DNA from 3 places in the Arthrobacter sp. SAFR-044 genome. Region 3 is predicted to be linked to each of the others. Evidence: riboswitches for the same ligand, from Rfam matches in the RefSeq annotation. Region 3 holds a riboswitch; each other region holds the start of a gene.
What was found. Region 3 has a riboswitch for thiamine pyrophosphate ahead of thiO (glycine oxidase ThiO). Riboswitches for the same ligand answer to the same signal wherever they lie in the genome.
Positions count from the first base shown of each region.

Region 1 (4,007 bases), on a different contig from region 3:
GAGGGATACGGCGGGGACGGCATCGACGTAGGCGCCGTACCTGTCGTCCAGGCCCAGCCCGCGCATGGTCCGCGCGAACAAGGCGCTGTGCATCCGCTCGGGCCTGCCGCCGCCGTATTCGTCCGCCTGGATCTCCACGAGGGCCGCCTTGGCCCGGCCATGGAGCCGCGGGATGGCCCAGGTGTGCGGATCCGCTTCCTTCAGCTGGTAGATGGATTTGTGGATCAGGAACTCTTTCAGCTGCTCCAGGCTGGCCTTCTTGGCGACGTAGCGGGAAACGCTGGGGCCGGTGTCCGTGGCGGCGAGGCCGAAGAGGACGTCGGCAACGGCGTCGCTGGTCATGGCAACCCCGGCGGGCAGTTCGAAGTCTCCGGCGGCCTGGCACGCGGCGTCGCGGAGGGCTGCTTCGAAGGGTTCCTCAATCAAGCGCCGGACCCTGATCAGGGCCGGTTCCCATTCCCAGCCGTCGCTGGTACCGTGCAGCCCCGAGTAGTGCAGTTCGTAGAGGCAAAAGAGGGGCACCTGGATGTCTTCGTCGGCAATGATGTCATCGGTTGTGGCCACGCGGCCTGCCACCAGGCGGTACAGGCCGTCCAGCTCTGCCCCCGCCGTTTCAGGGTCCTTTGCCAGAGCCGCAAAGAGCGCGCTGCTGATGGGGCCTCTGGTGTCCGGGATTCTCATGGTGCTCCTTGGTTGCCGCGCCGTTTCCAGGAACGGAGGCAAAGGGCGCTTCCCTTCCCTGTCGTCGTCGTACCCCGGGGGACAACATAGTAAGCATGATTACTAATAAAAGCTAAGCAGCCCCGGCGGCCTGCTTGGCGCGTCCTCGGCGTGTTCCGCTGCGCCTAATCGCCCAGGGCCGACCCAAGGATGTCGCGCAGCGCTTCAACCACCAGGTCGTGGTCCTGCAGCTGCGGCAGCCCGGACACCGCAACGCCGGCCACCACACCAACGCCCGTCACGCAGATCGGAAACGCGCCCCCATGCGCGGCATAACGGGACTGGTCAAACCAGGCATTGTCCTCAATCCGGCCGCCACCAAGCCGGCCGCGCAGTCCCACCAAAAGGGAGGGCACCTCGTACCGGGCAGCGGCGCGCTGCTTGGCCCGGATCCAGTGCCCGTTGTCAGGGGTGGCGCCCGGCAGCGCGACATGGAACAGCACCTGGTCGCCCTTGGAAATGTCGATGGCGATGGGCAACGACCGCTCCTTTCCCAGTTCAACCAGGAGCAGGCCCAGGTTCAACGAGTCATCCAGCGAGAATCCGGGGAACTGGAGTTCGCGGACCTCTGCCTCGACGCGGGCAATCAGCGTCTCCAGCGAGCCCTCCGGCTGGGCGTCGATGGAATCAGGATCGTACCCGGTCACATCCGGCGGATTGGCGGTCATGACCCTCAATCTACCCCTGCCAGGTGTAAACTTGACCACGCCCAAAGCGGGCAAAATAAAGAGCATCACCCAACCAAAGCAACACTAAAACGACAGGGGAGCGCCGCCGTCGGGCATCCTGGCACACGCCGGGCACCGGAGGTGGGCGCTGAGAGTGCGGACAGCCGCAGACCCTCGAACCTGATCCGGTTAGTACCGGCGCAAGGGAGTCGAGTTCTCAAAGTGTCGCGGCTGCACGGCCACAGGCCGCCAGCCGGTCCACTTTCCCCTCCTGTTTCCCAGGAGGATCACAATGAGTACTGCAGCAATCAAGAAGACCACCAGTAAGTCCTGGCGCGTCGTGGACATCGTCGTCGCCGCGCTGGTGGCCATCGCCGGCGGAGTCATTTTCTGGGCCTGGGACCAGGGGGCCGCCGCCCTGTCGGCCCCCATGAACGCCGCCTACCCGCCGCTGACCGGACTGCTCGCCGGCGGCTGGATGATTCCCGGAGTGCTGGGAATGCTTATCATCCGCAAACCCGGGGCCGCCCTGTTCTGTGAGACCGTAGCCGCCACCGGGGAATTGCTCATGGGCTCCCAGTACGGCGCATCGGTCCTGTTCTCCGGTTTCATCCAGGGCCTGGGCGCGGAAATCATCTTCGCCATCTTCGTCTACCGGAAGTTCAACCTGCCCGTATCCCTGCTGGCCGGCGCTGCGGCCGGGTTCTTCTGCGGCCTGAACGACTCGTTTGCGCCGTGGGGCTGGAACATTGCCTACCCGGGCGCGGACAAGCTCGCCTACATTGTCCTCACCACCATTTCCGGCGCCATCCTGGCCGGCGCCCTGTCCTGGCTTGCCACCCGCGGCCTGGCGCGCACGGGCGTGCTGAGCTCCTTCGCCTCCCGGAAGGCTGCCACTGAGCCCGTCTTCTCCTGATGGCACCTTCCCAGGACGCTCCCGGCACGGTCCGGCCTGCCGCCATCACCGCCCGTGGCTGGGGCTGGCGGCATGCCGGAAGGACCCGGCCCGCCGTCCACGGCCTTGACCTGGACATCGCGCCCGGAGAGCGGGTGCTCCTGCTCGGCCCCTCCGGCGCCGGGAAGTCCACGCTGCTGCACGCGCTCGCCGGTGTCCTGGGGGACATCAACGACGACGGCGAGGCAGGCGATGCCGACGAGTCAGGTTCGCTGCTGGTGGACGGCGCCCCGCCCCGGGCCCGGCGCGGCCGGGCCGGGCTCATGCAGCAGGACCCGGAGACCCAGGTGGTCCTGTCTCGGGTGGGGGACGACGTCGCCTTCGGCGCCGAAAACCTCGCGGTGCCCCGCGAGGCCATCTGGCCCCGCGTGCACGAGGCGCTTGCCGACGTCGGACTGTCCCACCTCCCGCTGGACCACCCGACGTCGGCCCTGTCCGGCGGCCAAAAGCAGCGCCTGGCGCTGGCGGGAATCCTCGCGATGCGCCCCGGGCTGATCCTGCTGGACGAACCCACCGCCAACCTGGACCCGGATGGGGTGCTGGAGGTCCGCGACTCGGTGGCCCGCTCCCTGGACAAAACCGGGGCCACGCTGGTGGTGGTGGAGCACCGGGTGTCCGTCTGGAAGGACCTGGTGGACCGGATCGTGGTCCTGCAGCCGGGTTCCGCCGCCGATCCTGCAGTGCTCCTGGACGGGCCGCCGGACCGCGTACTCACTGAGGCGCGGACCATGCTCACCGCGGCGGGCGTCTGGGTACCCGGGTATGTACCGGCGACACGCGCCCGCGCCGCCGTCCCTGCTCCCGGTGCAGGCAGCCTCCTGCTGGCCGCAGAGCAACTGGGCGTTTCCCGCGAACGTCCCCGCCGCAAGGGCTTCCGGAAAATACCCCCGGTACCGGTCCAGGAGGGCGTAGCTGCGCAGGTCCGCGCCGGGCAGGCGCTGGCCATCACCGGAGCCAACGGCGCGGGCAAGTCCACCTTTGCGCTGACCCTCGCCGGCCTGCTCGAACCGGTGTCAGGAAAGGTCTCGGCAACGCTGGACCTCAGCCGCGGGGCAGGCATCGATCCCTACAAATGGAAGGCGGAGCAGCTGATTTCGCGTGTGGGCACGGTGTTCCAGGAGCCCGAGCACCAGTTCGTCACCGGGAACGTGCTCGACGAGCTGCTCTTTGGCCCCCGGCACCTGGGGCACGGCGAGGACCGGGTGGACGAGCTGCTGGAGCGGCTGCGGCTCACCCAACTGGTGGACGCCAACCCCTATACACTCTCGGGCGGGGAAAAGCGGCGGTTGTCCGTGGCCACCGTCCTTGCCGCCAGTCCCCAAGTGCTGATCCTGGACGAACCCACTTTCGGGCAGGATGCCAACACCTGGGCCGAACTGGCATCCTTCCTGTCCGAGCTCCTCGACGCCGGCACAGCAGTGGTTTCCGTAACCCATGATGCTGAATTCACCGAGGCGCTGGGCGGGGCGGAACTGCGGATGGCGGCGGCGGAAGCGGTGGCGCCATGAGGCAGGAACTCACCCTGAGCGGCAACCGCGCCCTCCTGGCCGGCGCCAACCCTTTGAGCAAGTTCGCCGCCGTCCTGCTCATCACGGCTGTCCTGGCGCTGTCCATCGACTGGGTGTCGGCCTCCGTGGCGCTGGTCTTCGAACTCTTGCTGTTTC
Region 1 covers NZ_JBPFDN010000003.1:143,446-147,452, forward strand. The annotation lists gene ACR65J_RS05720 (iron-containing redox enzyme family protein) at 1-681, opposite strand, end outside; gene ACR65J_RS05725 (heme-degrading domain-containing protein) at 846-1,388, opposite strand; TPP riboswitch at 1,473-1,613, shown strand; gene ACR65J_RS05730 (ECF transporter S component) at 1,681-2,304, shown strand; gene ACR65J_RS05735 (ABC transporter ATP-binding protein) at 2,304-3,851, shown strand; gene ACR65J_RS05740 (energy-coupling factor transporter transmembrane component T family protein) at 3,848-4,007, shown strand, end outside.
Region 1: another riboswitch for thiamine pyrophosphate. It lies ahead of ACR65J_RS05730 (ECF transporter S component); the one in region 3 lies ahead of thiO (glycine oxidase ThiO).

Region 2 (4,007 bases), on a different contig from region 3:
CCATCTACGGCCGCAAATGAGGCTGGTTCCGGCGGCCCGGCTGTGGTAGTAACCACACCCAACAGGCAGCACCGCAACCGTGCTCCTCAATGATACCGGCGGCGCCGCCGGCACGGGTCAGGAATGCAGCCTCGGCGCGTCGAAGAATTCCACTTCCAGCCGGCAGGACTGCTTGAACGCGGTCACCATGGCCGCCCTCTCATGGTCGGAGGCCTTCAGGCCTGCTGCATCCACGATGGCGATGGCCCGGCGGGTGGCTGCGGCGAAGCCCTCGTCGGCGTAGGTCCGGAGCCAGGCTGCGTAGGCGTGGCCGTCCGGCTCCCCCGAGGCAAGGAACTGGGCGTGCAGCTTTTCACCGACCTCCGCGTAGAGCCAGAAACAGGGCAGGACTGCAGCGGCCAGGACTGCGTAGCTGCCCGACGCCGACGCTGCAGTGAGGTGATCCACGTAGGCCTTGGTGACCGGGCCAAGTCCGCCCTGGGCGGGGCGGGTGCTGAGCCAGGAGCGGTGCAGTTCCGACTCCACTTCGAGGCACTGCTGCGAGGATCCGGCCCAGAACAGCTGCTCGGCCTCGGAGGGGGCCAGGGCACTCGCCCGGGCAAGGACCCGGGAGTAGCCGTTCAGGTAAAGGGCATCCTGCGCCAGGTAGTAAGCGAAGTCCTTCTCGGCAAGGTCGCCGGAGGCCAGCCCGTGGATGAAATCCAAGGCGTAGATGTCCTCGAGGTCCTGCTGGGCTTCCGCCCACAGCCGTGCAGCGAAGCCGCCCTCGGCCAGTGCCGGCCGCACATGGTGGAAATGGTGCACCGGGCCGTTTCCCTGGCCCACCTCAAGCTGTTCCGAGTTTTCAAGGGCGCCGGCCAGCCATGGCTTGACCGTCCGGAGCGATGCCTCCCAGTCACCCAGGCGGGCCTGGACCGTGGCCATGGCGGAGGACAGGGAGCAGCCGGTGCCGTGGCTATTGCGGGTTGAGATGCGCTTGCCCTGCACCTCCACCACTTCCTGCGACAGGAGGCCGGCCGTGTTCACCAGCGCATCCGGGCAGTCGGCACCTGCAAGGTGGCCGCCCTTAACCAGCACGGTGGCCCCGGTGGCACCCGCAAGGCGCCTCCCCTGGTCCAGCGCGGCAGCCCAGCTCTGCGCAGGCTCCCCGCCCACCAGCATGGCAAGCTCCGGGAGGTTAGGGGTGATGAGGTGGGCCAGCGGGAGCAGTTCCCGGAGGGCAGCCTCCGCGGATTCCTTCAGCAGCCGGTCTCCGCTGGTGGCCACCATCACCGGGTCGAGGACCACGACGGCGGGACGCACCTTGGCCAGCCACCCGCGGACAGTGCGGATCACCGCTTCGTCCCCCAGCATGCCGATCTTGACGGCGTCGATGGAAATATCGTCGCTGACCGCATCCAGCTGCTCAGCCAGGAAGGCGGCGGGAGGAACATGGACGGACTGCACACCTCGGGTGTTCTGTGCCGTCAGGGCGGTGATGGCAGCCATGCCGTATCCGCCGTGGGCGGCAATGCTTTTAAGGTCGGCCTGGATACCTGCGCCCCCTGAGGGGTCGGAGCCCGCAATGGAGAGGACGCGCGGGACGTCCCGGCCTGCCGGCAACGTGGCGGGCACCTCGGGGGCAACTGACAGGGGCATGGAAAGGGTCGAAGACAAGAGACATCCCTTCGCCGGTACTAGCCGGACAGGTTCAACGGGTCTGGATCTCAGCCGGCCTTCTGCGCGGCACCCCGTGTCGGTTTCCACCCTAGCCCGTAGGCCGCGTCCGGCGGAAAGGATGACACCGCCCGGGCATGTGGAAAGTCCCCGCCCTGTGGACAGTTCCCCCTCGAATTCTCGGGGGAACTGTCCACAAAGCGGGGACTGCTGGTTAGCCTGCCTGGTCTAGAGCTCCGAGGCGGGCACGCCCACGCCGAGGATGATGGGTTCCTCGGCCGCCTTGCCCGGTTCCGGCTGGTTCTTCGCCGGCTCGGGGGCCTTGGCTGCGTGCGAGTGCCCGGTGCCTGCCGCCTGGACGTTCTCGTGGTGCTGGACGGCGGTCTCGTTGGCGGCTCCCTGGGCACGGCTGGCGCCGCGGTGGCGCCGCGGCCGGCGTTGCCGGGACTGCTCCAGCGTGTGGTCCGAGTAGTCCTTTTCGGCCGGAGCTTCAGCTGCGACGGCGGCACGGGCTTCCGCTTCCCCGCCGTCAGGCTGCCGTTCCGGGGCGACCGGTTCCGCTGCCTGCACCGCTTCTGCCGTCTTGGCAGGCGCGTTCTCCACCGGAGAAGCGGGCTGACCGAGGTGGGCAAACGCTTCGGCGAGCCGGTCCAGGGTCAGGGCAGGCTTGGGATGCTGTTCCCCGGCGTGCTCCACGAACGGAAGCGGGACTTCCTCGCCCCCGAACGTCAGGACAGCTGCGGGACGTGCCGGGGCATCGGCGTCGTGCTCCTCTTCAACGGGTGCCGGCGCAGGCTCCACGGAAGGCACCTGCCGGGCCGCTGCCACTTCATCGTCATGCAGGTGGGCTGCATGGGCGGCGGCGGCGATGTTCGCCAGTGCAAGCCTGGTGGCCTCTGCCTTGGCGTGCCGCTCGGCGTCGGCGGGGTCCGGCTGGACGGTGTGGACGTGGACGGCAGGTGCCGGGGCAGCTTCGGGCTGCTGCCCGCCGCGTCCCCGCCGCCGCTTGCGTTCGGACCTGACGCCGGGCTGGGCATTGTCGTTCCGCTGCCCTTCCGGACGGGCTTCCGCGCGGGGTTCGGGCCGGGTGTCGGCGCGCTGAACGTGGTGCTCGGCGGCCACGATATTGGCGCGGCGGTGCTCCACGGGATCGTCGTGGGTCACCACGCCGCGTCCGGCGCAGGCCTCGCACTGCTCGCCGAATACTTCCAGCAGGCCGGTTCCCATGCGCTTGCGGGTCATCTGGACCAGGCCCAGTGAGGTCACTTCGGCAACCTGGTGCTTGGTCCGGTCACGGCCCAGGCACTCCACCAGGCGGCGCAGGACCAGGTCGCGGTTGGATTCGAGCACCATGTCGATGAAGTCGATCACGATGATCCCGCCAATATCGCGCAGCCTCAGCTGGCGCACCACTTCCTCGGCGGCTTCGAGGTTGTTCTTGGTGACGGTTTCCTCGAGGTTGCCGCCGCTGCCGGTGAACTTGCCCGTGTTGACGTCCACTACGGTCATCGCCTCGGTACGGTCGATCACCAGCGAACCGCCGGAGGGGAGGAAGACCTTCCGCTCAAGGGCCTTGTGGATCTGCTCGTCGATGCGCCACGCGGAGAAGATGTCCTGGTCCTTGGTCCACTTCTCAAGGCGGCCCACAAGGTCCGGTGCCACGTAGGTGACGTAGGCTTCGATGGTGTCCCAGGCTTCCTCGCCGGACACGATGAGCTTGGAGAAGTCCTCGTTGAAGACGTCGCGGACCACCTTGATGGTGAGATCGGGTTCACCGTAGAGCAGCTCGGGAGCCAGGATCTTGGTGGACGCGGACTGGCTTTCGATGCCCTCCCATTGGGCGCGGAGCCGGTTGATGTCGTGCGTCAGCTCTTCCTCGGAAGCGCCCTCCGCAGCGGTGCGGACGATAACGCCGGCGTGCTCGGGCAGGCGGTCCTTGAGGATGCGCTTGAGCCGGTTGCGTTCGACGTCGGGCAGCTTGCGGGAGATGCCGGTCATGGAACCGCCGGGGACGTACACCAGGTAACGGCCGGGCAGCGAGATCTGGCTGGTGAGGCGGGCGCCCTTGTGGCCCACGGGGTCCTTGGTCACCTGGACCAGGACGGTGTCACCGGATTTCAGCGCGTTTTCGATGCGGCGCTGCTTCCCCTCGAGGTTGACCGCTTCCCAGTTGACCTCGCCGGCGTACAGGACGGCGTTGCGGCCGCGCCCGATGTCAACGAACGCGGCTTCCATGGACGGCAGCACGTTCTGGACCTTGCCCAGGTACACGTTGCCGATCAGCGAATCCTGCTGGGTCTTGGACACGAAGTGCTCGGCCAGGACGCCGTCCTCGAGGACGGCGATCTGGA
Region 2 covers NZ_JBPFDN010000004.1:61,110-65,116, reverse strand. The annotation lists gene thiD (bifunctional hydroxymethylpyrimidine kinase/phosphomethylpyrimidine kinase) at 118-1,638, opposite strand; TPP riboswitch at 1,646-1,743, opposite strand; gene ACR65J_RS07635 (Rne/Rng family ribonuclease) at 1,885-4,007, opposite strand, start outside.
Region 2: another riboswitch for thiamine pyrophosphate. It lies ahead of thiD (bifunctional hydroxymethylpyrimidine kinase/phosphomethylpyrimidine kinase); the one in region 3 lies ahead of thiO (glycine oxidase ThiO).

Region 3 (4,007 bases):
CGGCATGCCAAGTATGGCGCGGCATTGCCCGCCGGCGTCGGCGTGGTTGTTGCGGCGCTGGCGTGGATCATCCTGATGGCGGCAGGCTTCGGCTACCTGCCGGGGACCACCTGGCTTCCGTGGGTCCTGCCCACGGTGCTCGGCGTCGCCGCAGCCATCGCCGCCGTCGTCTACCTGGGCCGCACCCGGGCGCGCCGCGACACGGAGCGGCTGACCGTCATTCTGCGCCGCTGACGAACCGACTGCCAGCTGCCATACACGTGTGGCCACCACCCATCAGGGCGGTGGCCACACGTGTATCACCTGGGTCAGAGGAACTCCGCCCGGCCCTCCATCGCCGACGACGCAAGTGCATGCTCCCGGCGCGGGATGCGCCCTGCAGCCCTGGCCATCCTGCCGGCGATTACTGCGTGTTTGAACGCTTCGCCCATGAGCGCCGGGTTCTGGGCCCGCGTCACCGCCGTGGCCAGCAGGACGGCGTCGCAGCCCAGCTCCATGGCCAGGGCAGCGTCCGAGGCCGTACCGATGCCCGCGTCCAAAACCACCGGCACAGAAGCGCGGGACACGATGAGCTCGATGTTGTGCGGATTCAGGATTCCCAGTCCGGTACCAATCGGGGCGCCGAGCGGCATGACCGCTGTGGCGCCGAGGTTCTCCAGCCGCAGCGCAAGCACGGGATCGTCATTGGTGTAGGCGAAGACCTTGAATCCGCGGTTGACCAGCTGCTCCGTGGCCTCCACCAGCTCCACGGCGTCCGGCAAAAGGGTCTGTTCGTCCGCGATGACCTCCAGTTTCACCCAGTCGGTCTCCAGCGCCTCCCGGGCAAGTTCCGCCGTGAGGACCGCGTCCCTGGCAGTGAAGCAGCCGGCGGTGTTGGGCAGCACACGGATTCCGTGGTCCACCAGCAGCTGGAACAGCGAACCGGTTTCCGCGGTGGAGTAGCGGCGCATGGCAACGGTGGTCAGGGCGGTGCCGGACGCGAGGAGCGCAGTGCCCAGGCCGCCCAGGCTCGGCGCCCCGCCCGTGCCCATGATGAGCCGGGATCCGAGGGCGACGCCGTCAATCACCAGGGCGTCGGCGGCGCCGGAATTCCCGGCGGGGTTGATGGTGCTGGTTTCGGTCATGGTGTCAGCCTCCCTGTACTGCCGTGACGAGTTCGATGTCGTCGCCCTCGGCGAGCGCCGTGGCGAACCATTGGCTGCGCGGCACCACCTGGGCATTATGCGCGACGGCGACGCCCAGTTTCCCGCCGTCCGTCGCGTGGCCATTGGGCCCCAGCGGGCGTCCGGTGACCTGGGTGACGAGCGTGGTGATGGAGGCGCCGTCGGCCACCGTTTGGGTGTTTCCGTTCAGGGTGATGTTCACGCTGTCTCCTTGATGTGGGTGCGTTGGTTGGCCGCCGCCGGGCTGGAGAACCGCTCCGGGCGGAAGGGCGCCCACCGGGGATCGGCTTTCCCGTCCAGCAGGGCGGTGCAGATGGCTGCGGCAGCGGGGGTGAGCAGCACCCCGTGCCGGAAGAATCCGGTGGCGATGATGAGCCCCGGCACGTGCCCGGGCCCGGTTGCAGCGGACCCTTCGCCTGGTGAAGTCTGGTTCACCGGCACGCGGCCCAGCAGCGGGGCGTTGTCAGGCGTTCCCGGGCGGGCACGGGCGGTGCATTCCAGGAGTTCCAGTTCAGCGACGGCGGGCACCAGCGCCTGCGCGTCGCGGAGGAGCTGGTACACACCCCCGGCGCTGACGGCATCGGAGAGGGCGTCCTCCCGCTGGGTGGCTCCGATCACCACCGTCCCGTCCTGCCGGGGGACGATGTACACGGGGACGCCGTGCACCAGGCCGCGCACCGTGGAGGTCACCAGGGGCTGGAGGTGCCGTGGAACGGCGAGGCGGAGGATGTCCCCGTGCACTGGGCGAAGGGGCAGGTCGAGGCCGGCCGGCAGGCCGCCAAGGGTCCCTGCCTGCAGGCCGTTGGCCACGATGGTTTCCGTTGCCAGGACGGTGCCGCCGCCGGCGAGGCTTGCGCCGGCAACTGTTCCGCCCTCCCACAGCAGGCCCGTGGCCCGGTCCGGTACTGCATACCCCTCCACCGCCCCGGCGACGGCCAGGTCGGGGGTATTAAGCGCCGCGCGGGCGAGGGCCAGCCGCAGGGCTGCCACCAGGCGCCGGGGATCCACCTGGTGGTCGGCCGGCGTATCCAAGGCACAGGCGATGGCGGGGCTAAGGAGCGGCTCACGCTTGCGGGCTTCCCGGACTGTCAGGGGCTCCACCGCCAGGCCGTTGGCCTGCTGTACCGTGCGAAGGTCCATCAATGTGCGCCGGTCCGCGGCGTCGGCACCCACGGCGAGGGTCGGCGTCGTCAGGTATCCGCAATCCGTTTCCGTTGCGCCGGCGATGCCGGCGGCGAAACCCGGCCACCGCGACGATGCCTCAAGCATCAGTTCCAGGAGGTCCTCCTCCTGGTAGTGCAACTCGCTGACGGGGGCAAGCATGCCGGCGGCGGCCCAGCTGGCGCCGTTCCCGGGAGCGTCATCGATCAGGGCAACGGAGCGGCCGGAGCGCTGCGCCTCATAGGCGATTCCGTGTCCGATCACTCCACCGCCGATGACGGCGACGTCGGCACGCACCGTGGCACGGGCGGCCCCGGCGGACCCGGGGCGATGGTCGATAGGGGTGCGCATGTGGTTCCTTCCCTACGCCGGCATTAACCGGATCAGGTCAAGCGGTCGGCTCTGACGCCCTCTCAGCCCGGCGCTTTGTGACAGCTGCCGCGGGCTCCCGCAGTACCAGCCCAGTTTAGAGGAACTAGGCTTGCAGGCATGAATGTGTCCACCTCATCCTTGTCCGCCGGCTCCCCCGCTCCAGCCACGGCTGTTAGTGCCGAAGTTGCCAATGCCGGTCACAGCGACGCCCTCAAGGCGGCCCGCCTGTACCTCTGCACCGACGCGCGGCGTGCCCGCGGCGACTTTGCCGGGTTCGTGGACGCCGCATTTGCCGGCGGCGTGGACATCATCCAGCTCCGCGACAAGGCCATCGAGGCTGCAGAGGAACTGGAGCTGCTGGCGGTGCTGAAGGAGGCCGCGGTGCGGCATGGGAAACTGTGGGCCGTCAATGACCGTGCGGACATCGCCGTGCTGTCCGGGGCGCCGGTGTTCCATGTCGGCCAGAAGGACCTTCCGCTGGCTGCAGCGAGGACACTGGTCAACGGAAACGCGGCCATTGGGCTCTCCAGCCACACCACCGGCCAGGTGGACGCTGCCTTGGCGGCAACGGCAGGCCCCTCCGGGCTGGACTACTTCTGCGTCGGCCCTGTCTGGGCCACACCCACCAAGCCAGGCAGGACCGCCGTCGGCCCTGAGCTGGTGAAATACGCTGCCGAAGCCTCGCGGCAGGCAGCGGACCCTGTGCCCTGGTTTGCGATCGGCGGCATCGACCACGGAAACGTCCACAAGGTGGCGGAGGCGGGTGCCCGCAGGATCGTGGTGGTCCGTGCCATCACCGAGGCACCCGACCCGGCTGCCGCGGCTGCCTCCCTCCTCGACGCGCTGGACGGCGCCGGCTCCTGAGCCTGCTTAATCGCGGGACTTGGGGCTACGCTGATTTTTGTGTCACATCATCGGTTGGCCCCCAACGTCCATGACCACAAGAACGCCCTGGAAGAGGCGTTGGGGCTGCTGCGGACGGAACTTGAACTGCCGGGGCCGTACCCTGCTGAGGCGGTGGAAGACGCCCTGGCCGCGGTAGCCGCGCTGCAGCTGCCCCCCTATGACCTGACCGCCGTCGAATTCGTGACCATCGATCCGGCGTCCTCCACGGACCTTGACCAGGCAGTATTCATTGAACCGGACGGGCTCGGCTACCGGGTCATGTACGCCATCGCCGACGTTCCGGCGTTCGTTGCACCGAGCGGCCCCCTGGACGCCGAAACCCGCCGCCGCGGACAGACGTTCTACGCACCGGACGGCCGGATCCCGCTGCACCCCGAGGTGATCAGCGAGGGGGCGGGGAGCCTG
Region 3 covers NZ_JBPFDN010000002.1:106,400-110,406, forward strand. The annotation lists gene ACR65J_RS03190 (hypothetical protein) at 1-234, shown strand, start outside; gene ACR65J_RS03195 (thiazole synthase) at 309-1,124, opposite strand; gene thiS (sulfur carrier protein ThiS) at 1,129-1,365, opposite strand; gene thiO (glycine oxidase ThiO) at 1,362-2,675, opposite strand; TPP riboswitch at 2,668-2,786, opposite strand; gene thiE (thiamine phosphate synthase) at 2,814-3,560, shown strand; gene ACR65J_RS03215 (RNB domain-containing ribonuclease) at 3,600-4,007, shown strand, end outside.